Regions from separate parts of the Streptomyces sp. NPDC028711 genome, predicted to be linked through region 1. Evidence: riboswitches for the same ligand, from Rfam matches in the RefSeq annotation. Region 1 holds a riboswitch; each other region holds the start of a gene.
What was found. A riboswitch is a leader RNA that binds a small molecule or an ion and turns the genes downstream of it on or off. The one in region 1 is predicted to bind cobalamin.
Positions count from the first base shown of each region.

Region 2: it holds a riboswitch for cobalamin, as region 1 does, so the genes downstream of both, ACZ4VK_RS31675 (ribonucleoside-diphosphate reductase subunit alpha) here and ACZ4VK_RS00315 (cobalamin biosynthesis protein) in region 1, are expected to answer to the same signal.
Region 3: it holds a riboswitch for cobalamin, as region 1 does, so the genes downstream of both, ACZ4VK_RS08755 (energy-coupling factor ABC transporter permease) here and ACZ4VK_RS00315 (cobalamin biosynthesis protein) in region 1, are expected to answer to the same signal.

Region 1 covers NZ_JBVHUJ010000001.1:56,649-66,348, reverse strand. Annotated here, with positions in the region: gene cobO (cob(I)yrinic acid a,c-diamide adenosyltransferase) at 1-112, opposite strand, end outside; gene ACZ4VK_RS00325 (putative cobaltochelatase) at 112-2,187, opposite strand; gene ACZ4VK_RS00320 (cobyric acid synthase) at 2,234-3,742, opposite strand; gene ACZ4VK_RS00315 (cobalamin biosynthesis protein) at 3,739-4,725, opposite strand; cobalamin riboswitch at 4,760-4,902, opposite strand; gene ACZ4VK_RS00310 (hypothetical protein) at 5,015-5,236, opposite strand; gene ACZ4VK_RS00305 (inorganic phosphate transporter) at 5,249-6,517, opposite strand; gene ACZ4VK_RS00300 (alpha/beta hydrolase) at 6,914-8,041, shown strand; gene ACZ4VK_RS00295 (hypothetical protein) at 8,201-9,616, shown strand; gene ACZ4VK_RS00290 (VOC family protein) at 9,643-9,700, opposite strand, start outside.
Region 2 covers NZ_JBVHUJ010000013.1:63,969-73,668, reverse strand. Annotated here, with positions in the region: gene ACZ4VK_RS31710 (glycosyltransferase family 2 protein) at 1-57, opposite strand, end outside; partial or broken gene ACZ4VK_RS31705 (endonuclease/exonuclease/phosphatase family protein) at 82-1,293, shown strand; gene ACZ4VK_RS31700 (aldo/keto reductase) at 1,454-2,386, opposite strand; gene ACZ4VK_RS31695 (LuxR C-terminal-related transcriptional regulator) at 2,609-3,592, shown strand; gene ACZ4VK_RS31690 (DUF3311 domain-containing protein) at 3,716-3,988, shown strand; gene mctP (monocarboxylate uptake permease MctP) at 3,985-5,616, shown strand; gene ACZ4VK_RS31680 (GNAT family N-acetyltransferase) at 5,705-6,205, shown strand; cobalamin riboswitch at 6,218-6,392, shown strand; gene ACZ4VK_RS31675 (ribonucleoside-diphosphate reductase subunit alpha) at 6,525-8,900, shown strand; gene ACZ4VK_RS31670 (ribonucleotide-diphosphate reductase subunit beta) at 8,900-9,700, shown strand, end outside.
Region 3 covers NZ_JBVHUJ010000002.1:649,773-659,472, forward strand. Annotated here, with positions in the region: gene ACZ4VK_RS08740 (ATP-binding cassette domain-containing protein) at 1-416, opposite strand, end outside; gene cbiQ (cobalt ECF transporter T component CbiQ) at 413-1,162, opposite strand; gene ACZ4VK_RS08750 (energy-coupling factor ABC transporter substrate-binding protein) at 1,169-1,717, opposite strand; gene ACZ4VK_RS08755 (energy-coupling factor ABC transporter permease) at 1,714-2,415, opposite strand; cobalamin riboswitch at 2,445-2,678, opposite strand; gene ACZ4VK_RS08760 (PTS-dependent dihydroxyacetone kinase phosphotransferase subunit DhaM) at 2,958-3,398, opposite strand; gene dhaL (dihydroxyacetone kinase subunit DhaL) at 3,395-4,015, opposite strand; gene dhaK (dihydroxyacetone kinase subunit DhaK) at 4,042-5,034, opposite strand; gene ACZ4VK_RS08775 (hypothetical protein) at 5,620-5,814, opposite strand; gene ACZ4VK_RS08780 (MbtH family protein) at 5,899-6,114, opposite strand; gene ACZ4VK_RS08785 (DUF5132 domain-containing protein) at 6,264-6,479, opposite strand; gene ACZ4VK_RS08790 (amino acid adenylation domain-containing protein) at 7,100-9,700, shown strand, end outside.

The sequences.
Region 1 (9,700 bases):
CGGTCGACTTCCCCTTGCCGACGCCCGTGTGCACCATCACCAGTGCCCGGTTGCGGCGCTGACGGGTGGTGAGGCCGTCGTCGGGTACGACGGTCGGCTGTCCCTGCGGCATTAAGCGGCCCTCCATGCTGTCTGCGGTGTCTGTCCTGCTGCCTGTACGTCTCTGACGAGGCCGGCGATCGAGTCGGCGCGCAGCTCGTCCAGGGTGACGGCGGTGCCGCCGAGTTCGAGCGCGAGGGTCCCCGCGAGCCCGAGCCGCACGGGCCCGGTCTCGCAGTCCACGACCACGCTCGCCGTGCCCTCGGCGGCGTGCAGCCGGGCCGCGCGGGCGGCGAGCGCCACCGGGTCGGCGCCGCCGCCGGTGGCCCGTCCGTCGGTCACGACGACGAGCAGCGGGCGGCGCGAGGGGTCCCTGAGCCGCTCGACCCGCAGCACGTCATGGGCCTTGAGGAGCCCGGCCGAGAGCGGGGTGCGGCCGCCGGTCGGGAGCTTCTCCAGGCGGGCGGCGGCCGCGTCGACGGACGAGGTCGGCGGCAGCGCGACCTCGGCCTCCCGGCCCCGGAAGGTGATCAGACCGACCTTGTCGCGCCGCTGGTAGGCGTCGAGCAGCAGGGACAGGACGGCGCCCTTGACGGCGCTCATCCGCTGGCGGGCGGCCATCGAACCGGAGGCGTCCACGGCGAACAGCACCAGGTTCCCCTCCCGTCCCTCCCGGGTCGCCTGCCGCAGGTCGTCCCGCCGGACCACGAGCCCGCGCCCGGTCCGCCCGCGCGCCTTCTGGTGCGGGGCAGCGGCCTGCACGGTCGCGGCCAGGTGCAGCTTGGTCAGCGTGCCGCGGGGCCGTACGGAACCGGTCGTACGGCCGTGCTCGGTACGGGCCCGGGAGCGGCGCCCGGCCGCGCCCTCGCCGAGACCGGGGACGCTCAGCACCTTCGTACGGAAGGGCTCGGCGGCCTTGACAGTGGCCCGCTCCCCGGCGCGGGACCCCTGCGGCGCGGGCGCGGGTTCGGGCGCCGGCGACTCCTCAGGAGCGGGTACGTCCTCGGGAGCGGACACGTCCTCGGACGCGGGCCCCTCACTCTGCGGCGGAATGCCCCCGCCGGGACCGCCCCCGTCAGGGCCGCCGTCCCCGCCGTCACCCGGACCGTCGGGCTCCGGGTCCTCCCCGGGCTCGTCCCCCTTGAACTGCTCCAGGGTCTCGTCGAGCTTGTCCTCGTCGAGGCCGGGCGCGTCGAAGGGCGAGCGCCGCCGCCGGTGGGGGAGGGCGAGCAGCGCCGCCTGCCGTACATCCTCGGAGGTGACCTCGGTCCGCCCCGCCCACGCGGCGAGCGCGGTCGCGGTCCGGGCCATGACGATGTCGGCGCGCATGCCGTCCACCTCGAACGCGGCGCAGGTGGCGGCGATCTGGAGCAGTACGGCGTCCCCGAGCGTCACCCGCGGCAGCAGGGCGCGGGCGGCGGAGATCCGGCCGCGCAGCTCGGCCTCGTCGTCGGCCCAGCGCGCGGCGAACGCGGCCGGGTCGTCCTCGAACGCGAGCCGCCGGCGGACGACCTCGACGCGCTGTACGGGCTCGCGCGACGCGGCGACCTCCACGGTGAGCCCGAACCGGTCGAGCAACTGCGGCCGCAGCTCGCCCTCTTCGGGGTTCATCGTGCCGACGAGCAGGAACCGGGCGGCGTGCCGTACGGAGACGCCTTCGCGTTCGACGTACGAGGAGCCCATGGCGGCGGCGTCGAGCAGGAGGTCGACGAGGTGGTCGTGGAGCAGGTTGACCTCGTCGACGTACAGGATGCCGCGGTGGGCGTCGGCGAGGAGCCCGGGCTCGAAGGCCTTCACGCCGTCGGCGAGCGCCTTCTCGATGTCGAGCGAGCCGACGAGCCGGTCCTCGGAGGCACCGACGGGCAACTCGACCATCCGCGCGGCCCGTTCGGCCCCGGGGCCGTCGTCGTGCGGCCCGTCGGGGCAGCCGGGGTCGGGCGAGCCGGGATCACAGCTGAACCGACAGCCCGGCACGACCGGCACGGCCGGCAGCAGCTCGGCGAGCGCCCGCACGGCGGTGGACTTGGCGGTCCCCTTCTCCCCCCGGACGAGCACACCGCCCACGGCGGGGCTGACGGCATTGAGCAGCAGCGCGAGCCGCAGGTCGTCCATACCGACGACGGCGGTGAACGGATACCGGGTGCTCATCGGTCGGTCACTCCTTCAACTCGTTGATGTTCGGCGGTCGTCATGCTCACGGCGCGCCCGGCGGCACGAACGGCAGTCCCCCCGGAGCCCCCTCCTCGATCAACCGCAGCAGCGCGTCCGTGTCCGCGTGCTCCTCGATCAGATCGCCGAGCCGGTCCAGCTGCTCCTCCCGAAGCGCCCCGAACGACGTGTCCGGGGCCGGTACGAACCGCCGCCCGGCCGCCGCCGCGACCTCGCGCAGGAACGCCCGCCGGAACCCGTCGCTCTCCAGGGAGCCGTGCCAGTGGGTGCCCCACACGGAGCCGACCCGGCACCCGTCCAGGAACGGTTCCCCGCCGTCCACGGAGGCGACACCGTGGTGGATCTCGTACCCCTCCACCCGCTCGCCGAGCGCCTCGCCGACCGGCCGCGCCAGCGTCTTCTCTCGCGCGAACCGGACCCGTACGGGCAGCAGCCCGAGCCCGTCGACGGCTCCCGCCCGGGACTCGACGTCGTCCTCGATCCGTTCGCCGAGCACCTGGAAGCCGCCGCAGATGCCGAGCACGGGACGTCCCGCGGCCGCGCGGCGGGCCAGCTCGTCCGCCAGGCCCCGCTCCCGCAGCCACGCCAGCGCCTTCACCGTGCCGCGCGTGCCGGGCACGACGACCAGGTCCGCGTCGACGAGCTCCTCGGGCCGGTCGACGAACCGGACGACGACCCCCGGCTCGGCGGCCAGCGCGTCGACGTCCGTGAAGTTGGACATCAGGGGGACGGCGCAGACGGCGACCCGCAGGACGTCGGCGCCGACCGGCGGCGCCACGACGGACTCCCGGACGGTCCCGCGCAGCGAGACCCGGAGCCCGTCCTCCTCGTCGATGCCGAGCCCATGGGCGTACGGCAGGACGCCGAAGGTCCGGCGGCCGGTGAGGCCGTGCAGCATGTCGAGCCCCGGTTCGAGCAGGGTCACGTCGCCGCGGAACTTGTTCACGAGGTATCCGGCGACGAGCGCCTGGTCCTCGGGGCTCAGCAGCGCCGTCGTACCGAAGAACTGGGCGAAGACCCCGCCCCGGTCGATGTCCCCGACCACGACGACGGGCAGCTTCGCGGCCCGGGCGATCCCCATGTTGACGATGTCGGTGCGCCGCAGGTTGATCTCGGCCGGGCTGCCCGCGCCCTCGCAGATCACCGCGTCGTACGTGCTCCGCAGCTCCTCCAGGCACGCGAGGACCGGCTCGAAGAGCTCCTTCTGACGGCCTCCGTGGTAGCCGCGGGCGCTCAGCTCACCGACCGGCTTCCCCATCAGGACGACCTGGCTGGAGCGGTCGCTGCCCGGCTTGAGCAGCACCGGGTTCATCAGCGCGGTCGGCTCCACCCGGGCGGCCTGGGCCTGCATGGCCTGGGCCCGCCCGATCTCGGCGCCCTCGCGGGTGACGAAGGAGTTGAGGGACATGTTCTGTCCCTTGAACGGCGCCACCTTCAGGCCCTTGCGGACCAGCCAGCGGCAGATGCCGGCCGTCACGACGCTCTTGCCGGCGTCGGACGTGGTCCCGGCGACGAGCAGCCCCCCACCCCTCATGCGTTCCTCCGCTTCAGCGCGTATCCGAGCAGCCGGCCGCCCACGCAGACGGCCAGGGTCAGTCCGGTGACCCGGCGGGACAACCGGACCGCCCGGTCGATGTCGGCGACCTCGACGGGCCGCCCCTCCCCGTTGAGCACCGGCCGGTGCTCGACGCGTCCGCCGTACGAGAGTGTCCCGCCGAGCCGTACGCCGAGGGCGCCCGCGAAGGAGGCCTCGACCGGTCCCGCGTTGGGGCTGGGGTGCTTGGCCGCGTCCGCGCGCCAGGCCCGGACGGCCCCGCGCGGGTTCCCGCCCGCGACGGTCGCGAGGACGGCCGTCAGCCGCGCCCCGGGCCAGCCGGCCACGTCGTCGAGCCGGGCCGAGGCCCAGCCGAAGCGGCGGTGGCGGGGGGACTTGTGGCCGACCATCGCGTCCAGGGTGTTGACGGCCCGGAAGCCGACGAGGCCCGGCACGCCCGCGACCGCGCCCCAGAAGAGGGCGCCGACCACGGCGTCGGAGGTGTTCTCGGCGACCGATTCGACGACCGCGCGGGCCATCGCCGGTCCGTCGAGGGACTGCGGGTCGCGGCCGCACAGGTGCGGCAGCCGCTCCCGGGCCACGTCCAGGTCGCCCGCGGCGAGCGCCCCGCCGATCGCGCGGGCCTCCCGGCCCAGGGTCGTACCGCCGACGACGGCCCAGACGGAGGCGGCGGTCAGGGCCGCGGCCGCGGCCGGACGGTTCCGTACGGCCCGTGCGGCGAGCGCGCCCAAGGCGATCGTGGAGCCGGCGCAGACGGCGGTGTGCAGGGCGCCCCAGCCGCGGTGGTCGTGGTGGAGGCGCTGTTCGACCGCGGCGGCCGCCCGGCCGAACGCGGCGACGGGGTGTCCGCGGCGGGGGTCCCCGACGAGCAGGTCGAGGGCGAGACCCGCCGCCGCGCCGAACGCGAATCCGTGCGGGGAGAGGCGGCCGGCTCTCGGAAGGCTGTGGTTGCGGCCGGGCATGGGCGCATGTCCTCACTCAGGGTCCGCGCCCTGGATCGACGTGACCGGCGGCGTGAGTTCCTGACTCCCGGACCCTTCGGATCCGGTCACAGTGGCGGGACCGCGCCGGATTCGCACCGGACTTCCTCTACTGCCGCCGTAAATGGCCTCGGCAGTCCACCACGCCCCGAGAACACCCGTCAACCCGCGCTTGACCTGCGCCGTGTCACTGTGCGAAGCACCACAGACACGACGGCGGGGCGGCCCGCACCCGAAGGTGCGGACCGCCCCGCCGGTCCTGCTCGTCGCGTCAGACGACGATCAGGTAGATGCCGTACGCCACGGCCGCGAGGCACAGGGCGAAGCAGGCGTAGGCGCCGGTACGGGCCAGGGTGGCGGAGCCGCCCTGGGCGGCGGCCTGCTCCTGCTTGCCGAGGCCGACGATCCCGAGGGTGAAGAGGCCCACGAGGGCGACGGTCGCCACGAGGCTGACCCCGAAGACGGAGCCGAGAGCTGCCCAGTCGATCTTCATGTCGTTCGTTCCTTACACCGCTGCGGCGGGGGCGGGGGGCGCGGCCGGGTCGGTGGGAACCGGCGCGGGGATGGTGGTCTTGAGGTCCTCGTCCGCGACGGCGGCGACGGAACCGGCGGCCGGCGGCGGGGTGACGGCCGCGATCGCGGTGGTCACGACACCCGCGGGCTGCTCGTCCAGGTCGTCGTCGGTGACGTTGGTGTGGTCGACCGGCTTGCGGCGGGACAGCGACCAGATGACGCCCGAGCCGCCGACCAGGAGGACCGCGACGGCGGCGATGCCCCAGGGGCCCTGCTGGGTGAGGAACTCGGCGGCGGCGGCGACCAGGCCCGCGGCGGGCAGGGTCAGACCCCAGGCGACGAACATCCGGGTGGCGGTCGACCAGCGGACGACGCCGCCCTTGCGGCCGAGGCCGGCGCCCATCACGGCACCCGAGCAGGACTGGGTGGTGGAGAGGGAGAAGCCGAGGTTCGAGGAGGCCAGGATGACCGTGGCGGCGCTGGTCTGGGCGGCGAAGCCCTGCTGCGGCTGGAGGTCGGTGAGGCCCTTGCCCATGGTGCGGATGATGCGCCAGCCGCCGAGGTAGGTGCCGAGGGCGATCGCGACGCCGGCGGAGACGATGACCCACATCGGCGGGTTGGAGCCGGGGACGAGGACGCCGCCGGTGACCAGGGCCAGGGTGATGATGCCCATCGTCTTCTGGGCGTCGTTGGTGCCGTGCGCGAGGGAGACGAGACCGGCGGAGGCGATCTGGCCGGCCCGGTAGCCCTTGGCCGTGGTCTTCGCCTCGGGGTTGGTCTTGATCTTGTACGTCAGCCTGGTGGCCAGCATCGCGGCGAGGCCGGCGACGAGCGGCGCGGCGACGGCCGGGATCAGGACCTTGGTGACGATGGTGGAGCCGTTCACGGCCGACCAGCCGGCCGACATGACCGCGGCGCCGATGAGGCCGCCGAAGAGGGCGTGGGAGGAGCTGGACGGCAGGCCGACGAGCCAGGTCAGCAGATTCCACAGGATGGCGCCGACCAACGCGGCGAAGATCACCTCTGTGCGGATGCCCTCTTCGTTGATGATCCCGCCGGAGATCGTCTTGGCGACCTCCACGGACAGGAAAGCGCCGACGAGGTTGAGCACGGCGGACATGGCCACCGCCGTCTTCGGTTTGAGCGCACCGGTCGAGATGGTCGTTGCCATCGCGTTGGCGGTGTCGTGGAAACCGTTCGTGAAATCGAACACGAGAGCTGTCACGACCACAATGGCGAGCAGCAGCGTGATGTGTTCCATTTACCCAGGCAATCGTTTGACGTCAGTGGCTCGTCGAACGTAAGCAACCTGAGTGAACGGAAGGTGAACTGAGCCGGGCGGTGTGGTGTCCCGATCCGGTGTCAAGAGATTCCGTTTACGGCCCCCGGCGGAGGAACTGTCCACCATGCGGTCACCCCCGACCCCGGGTAATCCCGGCCTTCACGGGGCACATACGACCTGCCCCGGTTCCTCCCCCGCCACCCGGTTCCGCTCCCCGGACGGAATCATCCGACCGGGCGACCCCGCCGGGGAGACCCATGTCACTCCCCGGGGTGACCCAGGGAGGCCCCACACCCTCCGGGCCCGAGGCCCCCGCCCCGCCCCGGCCGGGTCCGTCCGGTGGCAGGTCCTCCCCGCCCTGCCGAGACTGGGAGCGTGCGCCCGGCTACAGCGACGGCAGCGGCCGTCACCACCCTGCTCGGTCTCGGCGCGGTCGCGGTCGCGGCCGGCCGGTACGCCAGCGACGTCGCCCTCAAGGCGCCGTCCGGACGTCCCCTGCCCGGAGATCCACGGCTGACCGTGCACGCCACGGGCCCCGAGCGGATCACCCTCACCCGCAGCCTCGCCTCGCTGCGCCCCGGCACGTACGGCCTCGAAGGCCCCGACCTGCACGCCGTCGTCGGCCCCGTCCTCGACCGGGTCCCGCACACCGCCGACACCGTCGTCCGCCGCCTGGAACGCGTCGAGCTCGGGGCGCTCGGCCCCGGCGTCCGCGTCCGGTTCACCCCCCAGCTCCACCGCGGCACACCGCTCGGCGCCCTCGGGCTCTCCCACGACGACGTCGAGATCCCCGGGGAGCTCGGCCCGCTGCCCGCCTGGCTGGTGCCCGGCCCCCGCCCCACCTGGGTGATCGCTCTCCACGGCCTCGGCACCACCCGCGAGCACCCGCTGAACGTCGTCCCCTTCTACAACCGCCGCCAGGTCCCCGTCCTCGTCCCCGCCTACCGGGGCGACGAGGGGGCGCCCGCCGCGGCCGACGGTCTGGCCCGCCTCGGCGACTCCGAGTGGCGCGACGTCGACGCCGCCATCCGCTACGCGGTCCGCAGGGGCGCGGCCACGGTCGTCCTGCACGGCTGGGGGACCGGGGCGTCGATGGCCCTGCGCGCCGCCGCCGAGTCGGGAGTGCGCGACAGGATCAGCGGCCTCGTCCTCGACTCCCCGGTCCTGGACTGGGAGGCCACCCTCCGCAACCTCGCGGCCGCCCGGCACGTCCCCGCCCCGCTGCTCCCGCTCGCCGTCCGCGCCGCGCAGGGCAGGACGGGACCGCACGGCGACCTCCTCAGGGCCGCCTCCGCCCCGGACGCCCTGCGCGTTCCGGTCCTCCTCCTGCACGGCCCCGACGACACCCTCGCCCCCTGGGAACCGTCCGTCGAACTCGCCGCCCGCCGCCCCGACCTGGTCACCCTCCAGACCGTGCGCCAGGCCCCGCACGCGGCCATGTGGAACGCCGACCCCGTCCGCTACGAGGAGTCCCTGCGCCGCTTCCTCACCCCGCTGCTCTGACACCTGCCCGGAGAGCCGCCCCCCCCGGGCGGACGCCGCCGCTTTCCGGACAGGCACGGTGCCTCCGGTACGCCCCTCCCGGGCCCGTCACCGGGCCCGGGCCGACGGGGTGTCCGATTCCGATTGGGCTTTCGGGCCGTCAGCGGGAAGACTGCCCCCGTGACGTCTCGAAAGCCCGATGAACCATTGGCGCGCAACTCCAGACTCCGACTCGTCCGCCCGCGGTCCCTCGCCACCGCCCGACGGGCCGTGACGACCCGGCGCACCCGGCCGGCGCCGCGGCCGCCCGAGGGCACTCCGCCCCGCGCGGAACTCGCCCGCCAGGCCCGGCACGTCCTCGCCGACGCCGTACGGATCGCCCGCTGGGCCGCCGTCGAGCGCGGCGCCGAAGCGGCACCCCGCACCGGCGCCGGGGCCGTCACCGCCCAGGAACGGGCCGCGGCCGCACTGGACCTGACGCCCGGCCAGGTCCGGGCCGGCTGGGACCGCGCCCGGCTCGCCGGACTCGTCGAGCTCCACGGCGACACCGCCCGCCCCGGCTGGCGGCTGCACGCCTGGGACCGCGACGACTCCGCCGTGCTCCGCGGCTGGGTCGCCCTCTTCGACGCCTGGTCGCTGGTCCACCCGGCCCCCGAGGGGGTCGAACCGAGCGCCGTCGCCGAGGTCGTCGAGGCCGTCCCGCAGGTCCTCTCGCTGCTTCAGCTCTCGCAGGGCCCGGTCCTCGTGCCCGCCCTCCTCGACCTGCTCGGCCAGCGCGTCGAGGAGCTGCGCGAGGAGCGCTGCGAGGTCCCGCCGGCCGAAGGGGCCCCCGAGGCGGCCCCCGCCGTGACCAGCGGCACCGACGGGCTCCCCGCCCTCCTCGACTGGGCGCTCGAAGGCCTCGCGGCCGTCGGCGCGCTCACCCTGGGCCCCGGCGCGGAGGGGCGGCACGCCACCCTCACCCCGCTCGGCAACTGGGCGGTCTGGGTCAAGCTGGAGCAGATCTGCGTCGCCGCGCAGAGCCCCGCGGGGAACATCGAGCAGTCCGCGGAGGACATGCTCCGCGGCTGCGCCCGGCTCACCCCCGGCCCGGCCCGCGCCGAGTACCGCGCCTGGCTCGCGGCCCGCACCCTCTCCAGCGCGGTGGCCGAACTCCTCGCCGTCGCCCGTGGCGAGGACGCCCTGCTGCGCGGCCTCGCCTTCGAGGCGCTCCGGGTCGTCGGCGCCCCCGCCGAGGCCGAGGTGCGCGCCACCGTCGCCGAGCCCTCGCTGCGCCCGTACGCGCTGCTCTGGCTCGCGGAGTACGACGGCGCCGACCCCGACGACGCCCAGGAGGTGCTCACCCGCGAGGAGGCGACCTGGCTCTGGGTGGACACGGCAGCCGCCGTCGCCGACCACGGCGAGAGCGCGCTGCTCGTCCGGCACCTCGACTCGGCCGTGCAGGGCACCGTCCCGGCGCTGCTCGACGAGATCAGGGCCGTCGGGCATCCCCGTACCGTCCAGGTCCTCGTCGCCCTCGCCGCCGCCCATCCGGACCCGGCCCTGGCCAAGGCGGTCCGCAGGGCCGCCTTCCAGGTGCACACGGGCGGCGCCTGAGCCGAGGGGTCACGCCCGGCGCCCGGCTACTCCGCGGCGCCGGGGGTGTACGTCCCGAAGCTCCAGATGTTGCCCTCGGCGTCC
Region 2 (9,700 bases), on a different contig from region 1:
GTCCAGGGTGCGTGCGGAGTTGTAGGCCGGTATGACGACCGACACGGTTTGCGTCATGGGAGGAGCACACCGGGTCCGCGTATGGAACGGATATCGATCACGTATCGCGGGTTCTCGCAGGGCGAGACGGTGAACGGAGCCGGGAAAAAAGGGAGTTGGACGCTGCTAGCGTCCCCGGTCGTGAACCTTCCCCTGAGCCCCGGCGCCCCTGCCGAGACCCCCGACCGCGCCCCCGGGTCCGCCCCGGCGGAGCCCGTACGCACCCCGGACCGGCCACCGCGCGGGATGCCCCGCGCCACCCGGCTCCTGGTCGGCGCGACGGTGGCCTGGGCGCTCTTCGTCGCCCTCGGGCAGCTCCTCAGCGGACGGTGGTGGCTGTGGCTGCTGCCGGATCTGGTGCCGCCGCCGGCCTTCGTCGCGGTGCCCGTCGTCCTGTCCGGCCTGGCATACGCCGTCACCCGCGGGCGCGCCCGGCGGTGGCTGCTCCCGGCCCTCGCGGTGCTCCTGGTGGCGGGGGCCGGGAGGGCGGGGCTCCACTGGGGGGCGCTGGTCCCCGGCGGCGGCCCCGGCCCTGCCCCCGCGCACGCGCTCAAGGTCTTCTCGTGGAACACGCTCTACTGGGACACGACCGACGACCCGGACGCGTTCCACCGCTTCCTGCGGTCCAAGGACGCCGATGTCTACCTGCTCCAGGAACATCTGGGCTGGGAGGACGGCACGCCCCGGAAGATCGACCGGCTCGACCGGCTGCGGGCGGAGTTCCCCGGCTACCACCTCGTGGCGCGGGGGGAACTGGTCACCCTCTCGCGCCATCCGGTCGTGGCCGCTCCCCCGGTCGGTCCCGGCCGGGCGCCGGCGGGCTCCGCGTCCTGGCGGGAGCGGTTCGAGTGGAACAAGGTGCTGCGCACCGACGTGGACGTGGCCGGCACGGTGGTGTCGTTCTACAACGTGCACGTCCCGGTGCAGCTGGACATCGAGCGCAGCTGGCTGAGTCCCGGCTTCTACGGAGTGGTCCGCGACACCGATCCCGTACGCAAGGAGCACTACGCGGCGCTGCTGAGCGACGCCCGCGCGAATCCGCATCCGCTCCTGATCTCGGGGGACTTCAACACGACCCCGGCGATGGGTGATCTGGAGGGGCTGCGGGAGGCGTTCCGGGACGCGCTGCCGGCCTCGTCGTCCTTCCTGCCGGGCACCTGGGGCATCGGCGGCCTTCCGCTGTGGCGGCTGGACTGGACGTTCACGGACGAGGGCCTGCGGGTGCACCGGTACGCACTGGTCTCCGCAGCGGGCCTCTCCGACCACAGGGGGCAGGAGCTGCTGGTCTCGCCGACGGAGGGAGGGGGGCCGGGGACGGGGGCTGGGGCCGGGAGCCAAAAAGCCGACCCCGGACCACCCCAGACCGGCCCCGGACCGACCCGGGACCCGCCCGCGGCCCGCCGCCCCGGCTCCCTCAGGCCCCCGCCTCGTCCAGCCGTCGCCGCTGGTCGGGGTCGAGGGTCAGGGCGAGCGCGCCCATGGCCTCTTCCACCTGCTCGACCCGGCTCGCCCCGACGACGGGCAGCACGGACGGTTCGCCGTCGAGGAGCCAGGCGAGCACCACCTGGTTGACGGTGGCGCCGAGTTCTCCGGCGACCTCGTGCAGCGCCGCGAGCCGCGGGGCGGTGCCGGGGTGGTCGTAGGCGTCGGGGAGTCCGACCTCGGGGCGGGTGTAGCCGCCGGAGAGCAGCGCGCTGTAGGCCCAGAGCGTCAGATCGCCCTCGCTGCGCGTGTAGTCGAGGAGTTCCCGGGTGACGTGGACGTGCGCCGTGGAGGGGAGGGCCTTGTCGAAGCGGGGCTGGAGGTAGGAGTGGCGGTACTGGAGGTGGGTGAAGCGCGGGCGGTCGCCGGCGAGGGCGCGGGCGCGCTCGACCCGCCAGACGGCGTGGTTGCTGACGCCGAGTTCGCCCGCCTTGCCCTCGTCGACGAGGTCGGCGAGGGTCTCGACGGTCTCGGCGAGCGGCACCGCGCGGTCCTCCACGTGGGCCCAGAAGACGTCGACCCGGTCGACGCCGAGCCGGCGCAGGCTGTCGTCGAGGGCGTTCCTGACCGCCTTCTCGGAGAGCCCCTCGACCTCGGCGGCTCCGGGGGCGGCGGGCCGGGCGCCGCACTTGGTGGAGAGGACGAGGCCGTCGCGGTTGCCGCGCGCGGCGAGCCAGCGGCCGAGGGTCGCCTCGCTCTCGTCGCCCGTACCGCCCTCGACCCAGTACGCGTAGTTGTTCGCGGTGTCGATCACGGTGCCGCCGAGTTCGGTGAACCGGTCGAGCACGGCGAACGAGGTGGCCTCGTCGACCGACGTGCCGAACGGCAGGGCGCCGAGTGCGAGGGTGCGCTGGGGGATCGCCATGGATACAGTCCTCCTCGAAGTTGCTTGGACTAGACCATCTTGGATCAAGGAACTCCGTTCGCGCAGGGGATCGGCCGGACAGGAACCGGCCGAACACCGGGGATTGCCAAGCGAGTTCGATTGGTCTAGTCCTGAAGCCGACCGCGGCCTACCATCGCAGAAGCCTCACGGTCAGGCACGCACGGTGAACGCCACGATGGGACTATTCGGGGGGAAGACGCCTTGCTCGAGGCGCTGGGGATAGAGAAGTCCGCGGAGACCGTCTACCGGCTCATGCTCGAACACCCCGACGACGGGGTGGCGGACATGGCCCGCCGGCTCGACTGGTCGGAGCAACAGGTCCGCGAAGCCCTGGGCCGGCTCACGGAGGCGCGGCTCGTCTCCATGGAGGACGGATCGGGGGAGGCCCTCCCGTTCGACCCCGAGGTCGGCTTCTCCTTCCTCCTCTCCCGGGCCGAGGCCGAGCTGAGCCGGCGGCGGCGCGAGGTCGAGCGCGCCGAGCGGGCGGTGGCCGACATCCTCGCCACGTACACCGACCGGAGCGACGGCGCGCCGCGGCACGACGTGGTGCACCGCGTCGTGGGCCTCGACAACGTCCGCGAACGCCTTGAGGACCTGGCCGCGAGCGCCCGCACCGAGTGCCTCTCGCTCCTGCCGGGTGGGGCGCAGCTCCCCGACACGATGGACGCGAGCCAGCCGCTCGACCAGCTCGCCCTGGAACGCGGTGTGCGGATCCGGTCGATCTACCAGGAGAGCTTCCGCAACGACCCGCCGACCGTCGACTACGTCCGCTGGTACTGCGAACTCGGCGGCGAGGCACGGACCGTACCCGTGGTCCCCATGCTCATGGTGATCGTCGACCGCGAGGCCGCGCTCGTCCCGGTCGACCCGGAGGACGGGCGCGCCGGCGCCCTCGAAGTCCGCAGCCCCGGCCTCGTCCACGCGCTCATGGTGCTCTTCGACCGCCTGTGGGACACCGGGACCCCGTTCGGCGAGACCCCCCGCCGCGACGAGCACGACCTCTCCCCGCAGGAACGGGAGTTGCTCATGCTGCTCGGCATCGGCTGCACGGACGACATCGCCGCCCGCCGCCTCGGGATCTCCCTGCGGACCGTGCGCCGGATGAGCTCGGAGCTGATGAACCGGCTCGGCGCGCGCAGCCGTTTCGAGGCGGGCGTACGGGCCACCAAGGAAGGCTGGCTCTGACCGCGCGGCCGGGAGCGGTCCCACGAGTCACTTCCGTTATACGGACAGGGGTTCCATGGAGCGGAGCCGTCCCCTAGATTTCCCCACCATTACGAGGTGATCAGCGAGGGGACGGGAATCGCCATGCCAGACGCGTCAGACACGCCGGAAGCGACACAAGGGAAACAACCCACCATCACACCCATGCGGGTGGTGATCGGACTCTGTCTGTTCGCCCCGTTCGTGGCGATGCTCTGGGTGAGTTCGTACGCGAAGACGGAACCGTTCCTCGCCGGCATCCCGTTCTTCTACTGGTACCAGATGCTCTGGGTGCTGATCTCCACCGTGCTCACCATGGTCGCCTACCAGCTGTGGAAGATCGACCAGCGCGCCCGCAAGGGAGGTGACGCGCGATGAAGGACGTCACCGGTGTGAACGGCGTCGCGCTCGCCGTCTTCATCTTCTTCTTCCTGGCCGTCACGGTCATGGGCTTCCTCGCCTCGCGCTGGCGCAAGGCCGAGAACGAGAACAGCCTCGACGAATGGGGCCTGGGCGGCCGGTCGTTCGGCACCTGGGTCACCTGGTTCCTGCTCGGCGGCGACCTCTACACCGCGTACACCTTCGTCGCCGTCCCGGCGGCCATCTACGCGGCGGGCGCGGCCGGCTTCTTCGCCGTGCCGTACACGATCCTGGTCTACCCGCTGATCTTCACCTTCCTGCCGCGCCTCTGGTCGGTCTCGCACAAGCACGGATACGTCACCACCTCCGACTTCGTGCGCGGCCGCTTCGGCTCCAAGGGCCTCTCGCTCGCGGTGGCGGTCACCGGCATCCTCGCCACCATGCCGTACATCGCGCTCCAGCTCGTCGGCATCCAGGCCGTCCTGGACGTGATGGGCGTCGGCGGCGGCGAGACCACCCACTGGTTCATCAAGGACCTGCCGCTGCTCATCGCCTTCGGCGTCCTCGCGGCGTACACGTACTCCTCGGGCCTGCGCGCGCCCGCGCTCATCGCCTTCGTCAAGGACACCCTGATCTACATCGTCATCGCGGTGGCGATCATCTACATCCCGATCAAGCTGGGCGGCTTCGACGAGATCTTCGCCAAGGCGGGCGAGGCGTACGCGCAGACCAACCCGGCCACCGACAAGCCGCGCGGCTCGCTCGTCCCCGGCGAGGCCGGCCAGTGGACGTACGCGACCCTCGCCCTCGGCTCGGCGCTCGCGCTCTTCATGTACCCGCACTCCATCACGGCGACCCTGTCGTCCCGGAGCCGCGAGGTCATCCGCCGCAACACCACGATCCTGCCGCTGTACTCCCTGATGCTGGGCCTGCTCGCGCTGCTCGGCTTCATGGCGATCGCCGCCGGCATCCAGGTGAAGAACGGCCAGCTCGCCATCCCGCAGCTCTTCGAGACGATGTTCCCCGACTGGTTCGCGGGCGTCGCGTTCGCCGCGATCGGCATCGGCGCGCTCGTCCCGGCCGCGATCATGTCGATCGCCGCGGCCAACCTCTTCACCCGCAACATCTACAAGGACTTCATCAAGAAGGACGCGACCCCGGCGCAGGAGACCAAGGTCTCCAAGATCGTCTCGCTCCTGGTGAAGGTGGGCGCGCTCGCCTTCGTCCTCACCATGGACAAGACCGTCGCGATCAACTTCCAGCTGCTCGGCGGCATCTGGATCCTGCAGACCTTCCCGGCCCTCGTCGGCGGTCTCTTCACCCGCTGGTTCCACCGCTGGGCGCTGCTCGCCGGCTGGGCCGTCGGCATGGTCTACGGCACGGTCGCCGCGTACGGCGTCGCCAGCCCGACCCAGAAGCACTTCGGCGGCTCCTCCGCCGAGATCCCGGGCATCGGCGAGATCGGCTACATCGGCCTCACCGCCTTCGTCCTGAACCTCGTCGTCACGGTCGTCCTCACCTTCGTCCTCAAGGCCGTCAAGGCTCCCGAGGGCATCGACGAGACCTCCCCGTCCGACTACACGGCGGACGCCGGTGACGCCGGCGTGCGGACCGAGCTCCCGAAGGTCGGCGCCGAGACGCACTGACCCTCCCGTACGGCCGCGCGCGGCGGGCCCGGGATCTCCACCAGGAGACCCCGGGCTCTTCGCGTCCCCGGCGAGGCACACTTTCCTCATGGACTTCACGATCAGGGCGGTACGGCCCGAGGAGTACGAGACCCTCGGCGAACTCACCGCGGGCACCTATCTGAACGACGGACTGCTGAAGTACGGGGCGCAGGACTTCTACCTGGAGGTGCTCCGGGACACCGCACGGCGGGCCCGCGAGAGCGAGGTGCTCGTCGCCGAGGACGCCGAGGGACGCCTTCTCGGCGGGGTGACCTTCGCCACCGGCAACACCCCCTGGGCGGACATCGCGGTCGACGGCGAGGCCGAGTTCCGGATGCTCGCCGTCACCCGGGAGGCCCGCGGCCGGGGCGTCGGAGAGGCCCTCGTACAGGCCTGCGTCGACCGCGCGCGGGCCCTCCCGGGGTGCCGGCGGCTCGTGCTCTCCACGGACGCCACGATGGTCGCCGCGCACCGGATCTACGACCGCCTCGGCTTCGTCCGCACCCCCCACCGGGACTGGGAACCGATCCCCGACCACTCGCTGCGCACCTACGCCTTGGAGTTCTGAGCCGAGGGCGACACACAACATGTGGGGGGTGCCGCGAGCGGCGCCCCCCACATGTATGCTCATGCTCGCTGTCGACGCAGGGGAATCCGGCGCGAATCCGGAACTGTCCCGCAACGGTGTGCTTCCTACGGATACGACCCGTCCGTACGAGGTGAGTCCGAGCACCTGCCGCAGCGCACCCGGTCCGACCGTTCCGGGTGCCACTGACGTCCGGGCCTCGCGGAGTGGGCCGGTGGAAGCGTCGCGTCCGGCGTTACGGACGCCCGCGTGCCCGCCTTCCCCCGCCGCGGCCCCGAGCCGAGCGAGGGAGAGCCCCCACGTGACCATCGCGCCCGCCGATCCGGCTTCCGCCGAGGTTTCCGCGGTCGAGAGCGACGGACCCGGGACCGTACTGCTGCGGACCCTGACCGACCTCACCGCCGATCTCCCCGACACCGACCCCGGCAAGGTCGCCGCCGCCGCACTCCGCGGCCGCAGCGCCGCGTCGGACGAGGCGGAGCTGCGCGAGCTGGCCACCGAGGCGGCCGCGGGCCTGATCGCGGAGGACCCGGCGTACTCCCGGCTCGCCGCCCGGCTCCTGACGGTCACCATCGCCGACGAGGCGGCCGGCCAGGGCGCGGTCTCCTTCTCCGCCTCCGTCGCCACCGGGCACCGCGAGGGCCTGATCGCCGACCGCACCGCCGCGTTCGTCGCCCTGCACGCGGCCCGGCTCGACGCGACCGTGGACACGGCCGCCGACGACCGCTTCGGCTACTTCGGCCTGCGCACCCTCTACTCCCGCTACCTGCTGCGCCACCCGATCACCCGCAAGGTCATCGAGAGCCCGCAGCACTTCATGCTGCGCGTCGCCTGCGGTCTCGCCGAGGACGAATCGGTCCGCGCGCTCGACGAAGTGACCGCGCTGTACGGCCTGATGAGCCGCCTGGACTACCTCCCGTCCTCCCCCACGCTCTTCAACTCCGGCACCCGCCACCCGCAGATGTCCTCCTGCTACCTCCTGGACTCCCCGCAGGACGAGCTGGACTCCATCTACGACCGCTACCACCAGGTGGCGCGCCTCTCCAAGCACGCGGGCGGCATCGGCCTCTCGTACTCCCGCATCAGGGCCCGCGGTTCGCTGATCCGCGGCACCAACGGGCACTCCAACGGCATCGTGCCGTTCCTGAAGACCCTCGACGCCTCCGTCGCCGCCGTGAACCAGGGCGGCCGCCGCAAGGGCGCCGCCGCCGTCTACCTGGAGACGTGGCACGCGGACATCGAGGAGTTCCTGGAGCTCCGCGACAACACCGGCGAGGACCAGCGCCGTACGCACAACCTGAACCTGGCGCACTGGATCCCGGACGAGTTCATGCGCCGGGTCAACGCCGACGCCGACTGGTCGTTGTTCTCCCCGGCGGACGTGCCCGAGCTTGTCGACCTGTGGGGCGAGGAGTTCGACGCCGCCTACCACAAGGCCGAGGCCGCGGGCCTGGCCCGCAAGACGATGCCGGCCCGCGACCTGTACGGCCGCATGATGCGGACCCTGGCCCAGACCGGCAACGGCTGGATGACGTTCAAGGACGCCTCCAACCGGACGGCCAACCAGACCGCCGAACCCGGCACCGTCGTCCACTCCTCGAACCTCTGCACCGAGATCATCGAGGTCACGAACGACGGCGAGACGGCGGTCTGCAACCTCGGCTCGGTCAACCTGGGCGCGTTCGTCGTGGGCTCGGACATCGACTGGGAGCGCCTCGACGCGACCGTCCGCACGGCCGTCACCTTCCTCGACCGGGTCGTCGACATCAACTTCTACCCGACCGAGCAGGCGGGCCGCTCCAACGCCCGCTGGCGGCCGGTGGGCCTGGGCGCGATGGGCCTCCAGGACGTCTTCTTCCAGCTGAAGCTGCCGTTCGACTCGGCGGAGGCCCGCGCCCTGTCGACGCGGATCGCCGAGCGCATCATGCTGGCGGCCTACGAGGCGTCGGCCGACCTCGCCGAGCGCAACGGCCCGCTGCCGGCCTGGGACAAGACCCGCACGGCCCGCGGCGTCCTGCACCCCGACCACTACGACGTCGAGCTGAACTGGCCGGAGCGGTGGGCGGCACTGCGCGCCCGCATCGCGTCGACCGGCATGCGCAACAGCCTCCTCCTCGCCATCGCCCCGACCGCGACGATCGCCTCGATCGCCGGTGTGTACGAGTGCATCGAGCCGCAGGTCTCCAACCTGTTCAAGCGCGAGACGCTGTCGGGCGAGTTCCTCCAGGTCAACTCGTACCTGGTGGACGAGCTGAAGAGGCTCGGCGTGTGGGACGCCCAGACCCGCGAGGCGCTGCGCGACGCCAACGGCTCGGTGGCCGGCTTCACCTGGGTCCCCGCCGAGGTGCGCGAGCTGTACCGGACGGCGTGGGAGATCCCGCAGCGCGGCCTGATCGACATGGCCGCCGCCCGTACGCCGTTCCTCGACCAGAGCCAGTCCCTGAACCTGTTCCTCGAGACGCCGACGATCGGCAAGCTGTCGTCGATGTACGCGTACGCCTGGAAACAGGGCCTGAAGACGACGTACTACCTGCGCTCCCGCCCGGCGACCCGGATCGCCCGCGCGGCCCAGGCGTCGGCCGTGGCCGCGCCGATCCCCGTACAGCAGGCGACCCCCGACGCGGACGCCCTCGCCTGCTCCCTCGAAAACCCCGAGTCCTGCGAGGCCTGCCAGTAATGAGCACCAGTGAGAACAAGAACCTCCTCGACCCGGGCTTCGAGCTGACCCTCCGTCCGATGCGCTACCCGGACTTCTACGAGCGCTACCGGGACGCCATCAAGAACACCTGGACCGTGGAGGAGGTCGACCTCCACTCGGACGTCGCCGACCTCGCCAAGCTCACCCCCGGTGAGCAGCACATGATCGGCCGCCTTGTCGCGTTCTTCGCGACGGGCGACTCGATCGTGTCGAACAACCTGGTCCTGACGCTCTACAAGCACATCAACTCCCCGGAGGCGCGCCTGTACCTGTCGCGCCAGCTGTTCGAGGAGGCCGTGCACGTCCAGTTCTATCTGACGCTGCTCGACACGTACCTGCCCGACCCGGACGACCGCGCGGCGGCGTTCGACGCGGTCGAGGAGATCCCCTCGATCCGCGAGAAGGCGCAGTTCTGCTTCAAGTGGATCAACGAGGTCGAGAAGCTGGACCGCCTGGAGACCCAGGCCGACCGCCGCCGCTTCCTCCTGAACCTGATCTGCTTCGCCGCGTGCATCGAGGGCCTGTTCTTCTACGGCGCCTTCGCCTACGTCTACTGGTTCCGCTCCCGCGGCCTGCTGCACGGTCTCGCGACCGGCACCAACTGGGTCTTCCGGGACGAGACGATGCACATGAACTTCGCCTTCGAGGTCGTGGACACCGTCCGCAAGGAGGAGCCGGAGCTCTTCGACGACGCGCTTCAGGAGCAGGTCACCGACATGCTGAGGGAGGCCGTCGAGGCGGAGCTGCAGTTCGGCCGTGACCTGTGCGGCGACGGCCTG
Region 3 (9,700 bases), on a different contig from region 1:
ATGTCCAGCGCCTCCAGGGCCTCCGCCACCCGGAGCCGTACCTCCTCCTCCGGCAGCCCGAGATTCATCGGACCGAACGACACGTCCTGGGCCACCGAGGCGGCGAACAGCTGGTCGTCCGGATCCTGCACGACCAGCTGCACGGTGGTCCGCAGCCGGGTCAGCCCCTTCCGGTCGTACGCCACCTCCGCCCCGTCCAGGAGCAGCGACCCGCTCCCGCACCGAAGGCCGCCGCTCAGCAGCCGCAGCAGCGTCGTCTTCCCGCTGCCGTTGCGGCCGAGCAGCGCGACCGCGCGCCCCTCCGCCACCGAGAAGTCCACGCCCGACAGGACCGCGGGCCCGTCCTCGTAGGCGAAGCCCGCGTTCACCAGCTCCACGACGGGGGTCGCGGAGGGCGGAGGCGTCGTTGACGTCACGGCAGGAACCTTTCCAGTACGAGGGTGAGGGCGACGAGCCCGGCGAGGAGCACGCCCGTCGTGGCGAGGAACCGGCGGGAGAGCGCGCACGCGGGCACGAGAACCCGCAGCGTCCCGTCGTATCCCCGCCCGGCGAGCCCCGACTGCAGGCGCTGCGCCCGGTCGAAGGCCCGTACAAAGGTGGTCGCGCCGAGACCGGCGAGCGAACGCCAGGTCGCGGCCCGGGTGGTGTGCCCGAGCCGTGCCGCCTGCGCCTGCCGGATCTTGGACAGCGCGTCGAGCAGCAGGAAGATGATCCGGTACATCACGAGCGCGACATCGACCACGGGCGCCGGCACCCCCGCCCGGACCAGCCGGGGCAGGACGTCGGAGACCGGTGTGGTGAACGCGAACAGGAGCACGCCGAGCGAGGCGGACGCCGTCCGCAGGAGCAGTTCGACCGCCTGGACCGGCCCCTCCGGGGCGAACGCGACCAGACCCCGGTCGCCGCCCACTTCGAAGAGCAGCGGAATCGCGCCCGTGACACAGAACCCGAGGGGGATGCGGAAGGCCCGCCACAGCGCCCGGCCCGGCACACCGGCCGGACCGAGCAGCACACCGAGCGTGGCCGCGGCCACGAGCGGCGCGCCGGGCCAGGGCGGCAGGGAGACCGCGCACAGGGTCAGACCGAAGCCGAGCAGCGCCTTCTCGGCGGGATGGCGGCGGCGCCAGCGACTGCTGTGCGCCGCCGCGTCGATCGGCAGCATCGGCGGCTACGCGTCCCGTCCGTCGAGGCCGGCGCCGCCCCCGGAGCGGTCCCCGCCCCGGCCCTTGGCGCCACGCCCGGTGGCGGGACCGGCGCCGATGCCCGGGTCGATGTTCCGGCCGGCGTCGATGCCCGGGTCGGTGCCATGACCATCGGCCGTACTCGGGGCCGCGCCCACCGTGTCGGTGATGCCCTGACCGTCCCCCACGGCTCCGACCGCGACCTCACCCTCCCCGACGCCCCGGGCCGCCTCGGCCCTTGCCGCCCCCTGCCTGCGGCCCCGCCGCAGACCGAAGTAGTACGCGAGGACGCCCGCGCCCAGCGCCGCCTGAAGGGAGAACAGCGCGGACTCGATCTCCCCGGACGGCGGCTCGTACAGGGGGCTGAACCACGGCTCGTAATCCGGCCGGAGCTCCGTGATCGCGGTCTCCGCCTCCGCGTCAGCCCCCGTGAACGGCTCCTCCTTGTGGTCCCCGAGCCCCAGTGCCAACGGCAGTACGGCGAGCGCCGCGACGACGAACAGCAGCAGCGCGTTGATCTTCGTGTTCCGGCTCATCGCGCGCTCGCCTCCTTCTCGCGTCGCGCCGCCGTGCGTCCGCCGAGGACGCCGAGCCGGGTGAGTTCGCCCTTGCTGGACTGCGTGAGCAGCCGCATCACGAGCACGGTGAGCAGGCCCTCGCTCACGGCCAGCGGGATCTGCGTCACCGCGAAGATCCCGCCGAACTTGGCGAGCGCGCCGACCACACCGCTCCCCGGGTCGGGGAAGGCGAGCGCCAGCTGCACGCTGGTGACGCAGTACGTGGACAGGTCGGCGACGAACGCCCCCGAGAAGACGGCGACCATCAGGGGCGCACCGGACCGGCGAAGGAGCAGGTACGTCCCGTATCCCGCCCAGGGGCCGACGATCGCCATCGAGAAGACGTTCGCGCCGAGCGTGGTCAGCCCGCCATGGGCGAGCAGCAGGGCCTGGAAGAGGAGTGTGATCGTCCCGAGGACCGCCATGATCGGCGGCCGGAACAGGATCGCACCGAGACCGGTACCGGTCGGATGCGAGCAACTACCCGTCACCGACGGCAGTTTGAGCGCCGAGAGGACGAAGGTGAAGGCGCCGGAGGCGCCGAGCAGAAGGGTGGACTCGGGGTTCGACCGTACTTCACGGGTCAGCGCGCGGACCCCGTGGACGACGAACGGCGCGGACGCGACGCCCCAGGCGGCCGCGTGCACAGGGGGCAGATACCCCTCGGCTATATGCATGGTTGGGAGACCCTCTCCAGCACCTCGTGGATGGACAACGCACCCTGGCCGGTCTCCTGGCTGACGGTCATACGTCCGGACTCCGCCTTCCCACACCACGACGGTCTCCCGTCGCGGTCCAGTGGCTTCCCCGAGGGTGTTCCCCCCGAGGGTGGAGCCGGACCTCCCGATCACAGTGGCGAGGGCCGCACCGGTACTGCACCGGTTTCCCGTACACCAAGGCGCTGTGACACTAGTGCGTTGACCAGGTACATCACAACACGGTCGCCACGCGGTGCGGCTTCTCGCTCACTCCACGCAGTCATTCCACGGGGCAGGGCACACGCCTCACGCGGTCATTCCGGGCATCGGGGACATGCCCCCTGGGGAGCTCATCTCCGAGGACGCGGACACGCCCTGACCAGGTGATTCCTGTCGCCAGGCCGCACACTTCGCGCAGTCGTTCCTGGCGGCGGACCGCACACCCCGTGCGGTCATTTCCCCGGCGGGCGCACACCCTCGCGACGGTCACTCCGCCCGACAGGCGTACGCCCCCCGCCCAGTCACTCCTTGCGATAGCCGTACGCCTCCGCAGCCGCAGCCGCCACCGCGTCGAGATCCCCGCCGGCGCTCGCCGTGACAAGCGCGGCGACCGCGCCCTCGACGAACGGCGCGTCCACGAGCCGCGCGCCCTCGGGCAGCTCGTCGCCCTCGGCGAGCAGCGCCTTCACGGTGAGCACGGCGCTCCCCAGGTCGACCAGGATCGCCACTCCGGCGCCCCGGTCCACGGCCTTCGCCGCCTGGCTGATCAGCTCGGAACTCGTCCCCAGGCCACCGTCCGGGGTCCCGCCGGCGGGGGCGATCGGCGCCAGGTCGCCGCCGCCGGAGAGCCCCCGGGCCAGCTCGGCCACGGCGGTCGCGACGGCGGCGCTGTGCGAGACGAGCACGATGCCGACGGGCGCGGAACCGCCGGGGGCCGCCGCGCCCTCGGCCACGGGGCTCATGACGCCCCCTCCGTACGCGCGGTGTCGTCGAGCGCGGCGAACAGCAGTGCCGAGGAGGTGGCCCCCGGATCCTGGTGCCCCACCGACCGCTCGCCCAGATAGCTGGCCCTGCCCTTGCGCGCCCGCAGGGGTACGGTCGCGAGGGCGCCCTCCTCGGCGGCGGTACGGCCCGCCGCGAACGAGGCTCGCAGGCCCTCCACGGCAGGAACGAGCGCGTCCAGCATCGTCTTGTCGCCCACCTGCGCACCGCCCAACTGGGACACGGCGGACACACCGGAACCGAGGGCCTCGGCCAGCTGCTCCCTGGTGATCCGCTCGGCGTCGCCGAGGGTCTTGCCGGTACGGCGCAGCAGCGTGCCGTACAGCGGTCCCGACGCGCCGCCGACGGTGGAGATCAGCTGCCGTCCGGCGGTGGTGAGCACGGCACCGGGCGCAGCGGGCGGCTCCTTGGCGAGTGTCTCCGTGACGGCGGCGAACCCCCGCCTCAGGTTCGTGCCGTGGTCGGCGTCGCCGATGGCCGAGTCGAGCTCGGTGAGCCGGTCCGCCTCACGGTCGACGGCCTCGGCCACCGCGGTCAGCCAGCGGACCAGGAAGTCCGCGCCGAAGGTCTCCGTCATGCCGGTCCCCTCTCCCATCCCTCGTCTCACCGGCCCCAGCGCAGCGCGGGCGTCTGTACGGGCGCGTCCCACAGGCGGAGGAGCTCCTCATCCACCTCGCACAGCGTCACCGAGCAGCCGGCCATGTCGAGCGAGGTCACGTAGTTGCCGACGAGGGTACGGGCCACCGGCACGCGCCGCTCGCCGAGCACGCGCTGCACCTCCGCGTTGAAGCCGTACAGCTCCAGGAGCGGGGTGGCGCCCATGCCGTTCACCAGCGCGATCACCGGCGCGGACGGGCGGAGGTCCTCGACGACGGCGTCGACGGCGAAGTCGGCGATCTCCCGGGAGGTCATCATCGGCCGCCGTTCGCGGCCCGGTTCGCCGTGGATGCCGATGCCCAACTCCAGCTCGCCCGAAGGGAGATCGAAGGTGGGGCTGCCCTTGGCGGGGGTGGTACAGGCGCTCAGGGCCACGCCGAAGGACCGGGAGCGCTCGTTGACCCGGCGGGCGATGGCCTCCACCCGCTCGAACGGCGCGCCCTCCTCGGCGGCGGCGCCCGCGATCTTCTCGACGAAGAGCGTGGCGCCCGTCCCGCGCCGGCCCGCCGTGTACAGGCTGTCCGTGACGGCGACGTCGTCGTCGACGAGGACCTTGGCGACCTGGATGCCCTCGTCCTCGGAGAGTTCCGCCGCCATGTCGAAGTTGAGCACGTCCCCGGTGTAGTTCTTGACGACGAACAGCACGCCTGCCCCGCTGTCGACGGCAGCGGCGGCCCGGACGATCTGATCGGGCACGGGAGACGTGAACACCTCGCCGGGACACGCGGCCGCCAGCATCCCGGGCCCCACGAACCCCCCGTGCAGGGGCTCGTGCCCGGAGCCGCCACCGGACACCAGCGCGACCTTCCCCGCCATGGGCGCGTCCCGCCGCATCACGACCCGCCGCTCCACGTCCACGGTGAGCTCGGGATGAGCGGCCGCCATCCCACGCAACGCGTCGGCGACGACGGTCTCGGGAACGTTGATGAGCATCCTCATACGTAACTCCTGGCTACGCTAGCGAGTGTGACGCCGACCTCTTGCCGACCTTCATGACGAGGCATCAGATTGCTGACCCGCGATGCGGGTTCGCGGGTGCGGTTCGTGGTGCCTTCAGCAGTATCGATGGTTTGCGCCGACGATCACAGACCACCGGCATCGCGCGTCGATGCCGGGCCGGCGTCGGGGACTGAAGGCTGCCTAGCGGCGCCCGATGGCGCGAGCGTGGGGTCGGAGTGGATGCGAGGTGACGGTCACCGAACACCTTGTACTGCTCGCCCGCGCCCCGGCGGGGTCATGTCCCCTCGTGTGTGCGCGAGAGGCGCACCTTGCGGGCCCTGGCCTGCGCAGGGGCCGAGCAGATGCGAATGATCGCCGCCTGTCGAACGCGCGGCCGGGTGCAGGGCGGCGGCGCTGTCGGGGCGAGCCGCGCCGGCCAGACCGCCGAGGAGGTCTGGCCGGCGCGGCTCGCCGGCACGTCGTCAGGTTCGCTCGGGAGTACGCCGCGACCTCAGCGCCCGGTCTTCCAAGGGCAGGCTGAAGGGTCGGCCCCATCGGTGCTTGTGTATATGTGGCGAGAGCCCGTCAGCACTCGTCGAGGTTCAGCATCGAGAGGTACATGGGGATCTTCCCCACCGTTTTCCTGGGGACAGTGGTTGTCTTTTGGACGCCCTGCACCAAGTCCCGCACGATCAGCGTGTAGGCACCGTGCCGACGGACCAGTTCGGCGGTGTACAGCACGTCCGCGGGCGGATGCTGCACCTGCTCGGCTTCAGTCACCAGATCACGACCTTCATAACCCTTCAATTCCTTCTTGCTGCCCGGGAGCGGCACTGCGTGCCGTTCGTCCGGTTCACGGCCGGGCTAAGGCCGGCTGTTCATGGCCGCGACGAGGCTGTACGGCCGCATATCGGTCCAGGATCGTTCGATGTGGTCCAGACACTGTCGTCGGGTGTCCTCAGGGTGGGCCACGGCCCAACCGTCGGGAACGTCGGCGAAGGCGGGCCAAAGGGAGTGCTGGCCTTCTTCGTTGACCAACACCAAAAAGTGTGCGTCCTCGTCCTCGAACGGGTTGATCATGCGTTACTGCTTTCCGGGAAGGAAGAGAGGGGCGTGTCGGCACGAGGGTTGCTCACGTGCCGTGATCCGTGGACGGCTTCCCCGGCGCTCGCGCTGCCCCGACCTGCTGGCAAGGCTTGTCCCTGCGTGCCCCGGGAGCCGTCAGCCGGTCAGGACTTTCCGGCCTTGACCGTGGGCTTCTCGCCATCCCGCAGCTCGGCGGTGATTCGCTCGGCGGTCACCTCGGCGGTGATGTCCTGCAACTCCTCGCCGACCTGATGGGCGGCCTTCTTCATCTCCACGGCCAGACCGACAGAGGCCGCGATGGTGTTGCGTACCACGGGCTTCACCGCTCGCTTCACCAGGGGCGCCGCGACGATACCCACCAAGAAAGGAAGGAAAAAAGGAGGCATAGCCGTGCCTTTCTCTTGTTTTTGCCAGCAGGACGGAACGTGACCACGCCGTGGGCTAAGCGCTGGTGCGCCGCGACCACCCGAATCCCTGCGCGGTCAGCACTCGCACGCTAGCCGATATTCGCGCACCAAGGCCACGTGCTGCCCCCGGTTGTCTCGTGAATACGATGACTTCGAGTGAATATCGAATGGAGAATCGTTTAGGCTGATCCAGCTTGTGGTACGGCCTGCGGTCAGGGGTGTCCTCGCGCCTGTGCGGCCGGCAGTGATAATCCCATTCACTGAAGTATGTGGGGCCGGGGCGTGGGTAATTCCTTCGAGGGATAATCACCCCCGCGCAGCGGTGTAGGGATTCCTGAGTTGGCACGCTTGGAACTCCAGTAAGGGCCCTGAACGTGCCGGGCCTTCACTTCCTGCCTTCCTGCACACTGCGATGTGCCTGCTTGATGAGGGCCGATGCGTCAGCCCGTCCATGCTGCGCCTTGAAACGTCGGCGGCCGTCTGCCACTGGCGGGCTTTCAGGAAATCTCCGGAGGTTGCTCTTGTCTCGCCCCGAACTCTCCCCTCTGTCCGTCACCACCGCAGCTCCGACCGTGGGACGCAGCTCCGACGCGTCGGCCGAGGTGCTGCCCGTCACGGCGGCGCAGCGCGAGATCTGGCTGGCCGAGCAGCACAGAGCTCAACCCGGTGTGGGATGGCGGATCGGCGAGTACCTGGAGATCGACGGGGCGGTCGACCCCGCGGTCTTCGAGACCGCGCTGCGTCAGGTCGTGAACGAGACCGACGCGCTGCGGGTGCGTCTTGCCGTCGGCGACGACGGCCCGGTGCAGGTTCTGGAACGTGAAGTTCCCTGGGTCCTGCCGCTGGTCGACGTCGCGGACGAGCCCGCTCCGGAGGCGGCCGCGCGGGCCTGGATCGCGGCAGACGTGGCCCAGCGCCTTGACCTGTCCGGCGGACCGCTGTTCAGCTTCGCGCTACTGCGGCTGGGGCCTGACCGGTTCTGGTGGTGTCATACGTACCACCACGTGGCTGTGGACGGCTTCGGCTTCGCCCTTATCGCCCGTCGGGTCGCTGAGGTGTACACCGCCCTGGCCGGCGGGCAGCCGTCCGGCCCTGGTCCCTTCGCCCCGCTGTCCGCCCTCGTCCGTGCCGATGCGGACTACCACGCCTCCACGGCCGCGGCAGCCGACCGGGAGTTCTGGAGGCGGCGGCTGGCCGGCTGGACGGGGACGACCACGATCCCGCACCGGCCCGACCTCGCGACGGCACACGCAGGCCCTGCGGCGGAGACCCGGGCCGCGGCAGCCCTCCAGGTGAGCGGCACGCGGTCGCTCCCGAACTACGAGGCGGTGTACGCGGCGGCCCGACGCGCCGGTGTCACCTGGCCCAGGCTGGTCGTGGCCGGGGTCGCGCTGTACACCTACCGGCTGACGGGCGCGCAGGACGTGACGCCGGGCCTGGTCGTGGCCGGCAGGCCTGATGAGCTCACCCGCTCGACGCCCGGAATGCTCGCCAACGTGGTTCCGGTGCGGCTGACGTTGCGGGCCGACATGTCGCTGGGGGCTTTGCTGGAACATGTCGACGAGCGGATGCGTGAAGCGGTGGCTCACCAGCGCTATCGCGGCGAGGACCTCCGCCGGGACCTCGCGTTGGCTGAAGGCGGCAACCGGGCCTTCTCGCCACTCGTCAACATCACCCGGTTCGACTACGACTTCACCTTCGCCGGCCATCGGTGCAGCGCGCACAGCGTCTCGGCCCAGCAGGGCACGGATCTGGTGGTCACCGTGCGGGACCGGCGGGACGGCGGTGGCCCCCAGCTGGAACTGCAGGCGGCTACCGGGATGTACAGCCGCAGTGATCTGGTCGTCCATCAGGAACGCTTGCTGGGACTGATCTCGGTGCTGGCAGAGGCCGACTTGGGCACGCCGCTCGGCCGGATCGAGGTGTTGTCCGCCCAGGAACGGAAGGCTCTGCTCCCGGCCGACGACGTCGCCGGAGCGGCGGCGGCCCCGGTGTCGCGGCTGTTCGAGGACCGGGTGCGCAGGGCTCCGGACGCGACAGCCGTGGTGGCCGGTGACACCACCGTGAGTTATGCGGAGCTGAACGCGCGGGCCAACCGTGTCGCGCACGCCTTGGCGGCACGCGGCATCGGGGCGGAGGACGTGGTGGCCCTGGTGCTGCCGCGTGGCGTGGACCAGCTGGTGGCGCTCCTGGGGGTGCTGAAGGCGGGGGCCGCGTACCTGCCGGTGGATCCGGAGTACCCGGCGGAACGGATCGCGTACATGCTCAGCGACGCGGTTCCGGCCCTGGTCATCGACGATGTGAGCACGGTGGCGGAATTGTCGGGGGGCCGACCGGACACCGATCCGGGGATCGAGGTGGATCCTCGGCATCCGGCGTACGTGATCTACACCTCGGGGTCGACCGGTCGTCCCAAGGGCGTCGTGGTCACCCACACCGGTGTGGCGAACATGGTCGCCGCCATGGCCGACGGGTTCGCGGTCGACACCAGCAGCCGGATGCTGCAGTTCGCCTCGCCCAGCTTCGACTCCTCCGTGGCGGAGGCGTTCACCGCCCTGCTGTCCGGGGCGGCTCTGGTGCTCGTGCTCGACGGCGACCCGTTGGCCGCCCTCACCGATCCGGACGTGCGCATCACCCACGCGATCGTGCCGCCGTCGGCACTGACCGCGGTGAACACGACGGACGCCTCAGTGGAGACGCTGGTGGTGGCGGGCGAGGCGTGCCCACCAGGGTTGGTGGAACGGTGGGCTCCGGGGCGGCGCATGATCAATGGCTACGGTCCGACCGAGGTCACGGTGTGCCCGTCGATGAGCGGACCGCTGACACCTTCCGACGCGACGCCGTCGATCGGGAGGCCGATTCCTGGTGCGCGGGTGTATGTGCTGGATGTGGCGTTGCGGCCGGTGCCGGCGGGGGTGACGGGTGAGCTGTATGTGGCTGGGGTGGGTTTGGCGCGGGGTTATCTGGGGCGGCCGGGTCTGTCGGCGTCGCGGTTCGTGGCGGATCCTTTCGGGCCTCCGGGTACGCGGATGTATCGGACGGGGGATCTGGCGCGGTGGCGGTCTGATGGGCAGTTGCAGTTCGTGGGTCGTGCTGATGACCAGGTGAAGGTGCGGGGTTTCCGGATCGAGCTGGGTGAGATCGAGGCGGCTCTGGCGGCTTGTGCCGGTGTG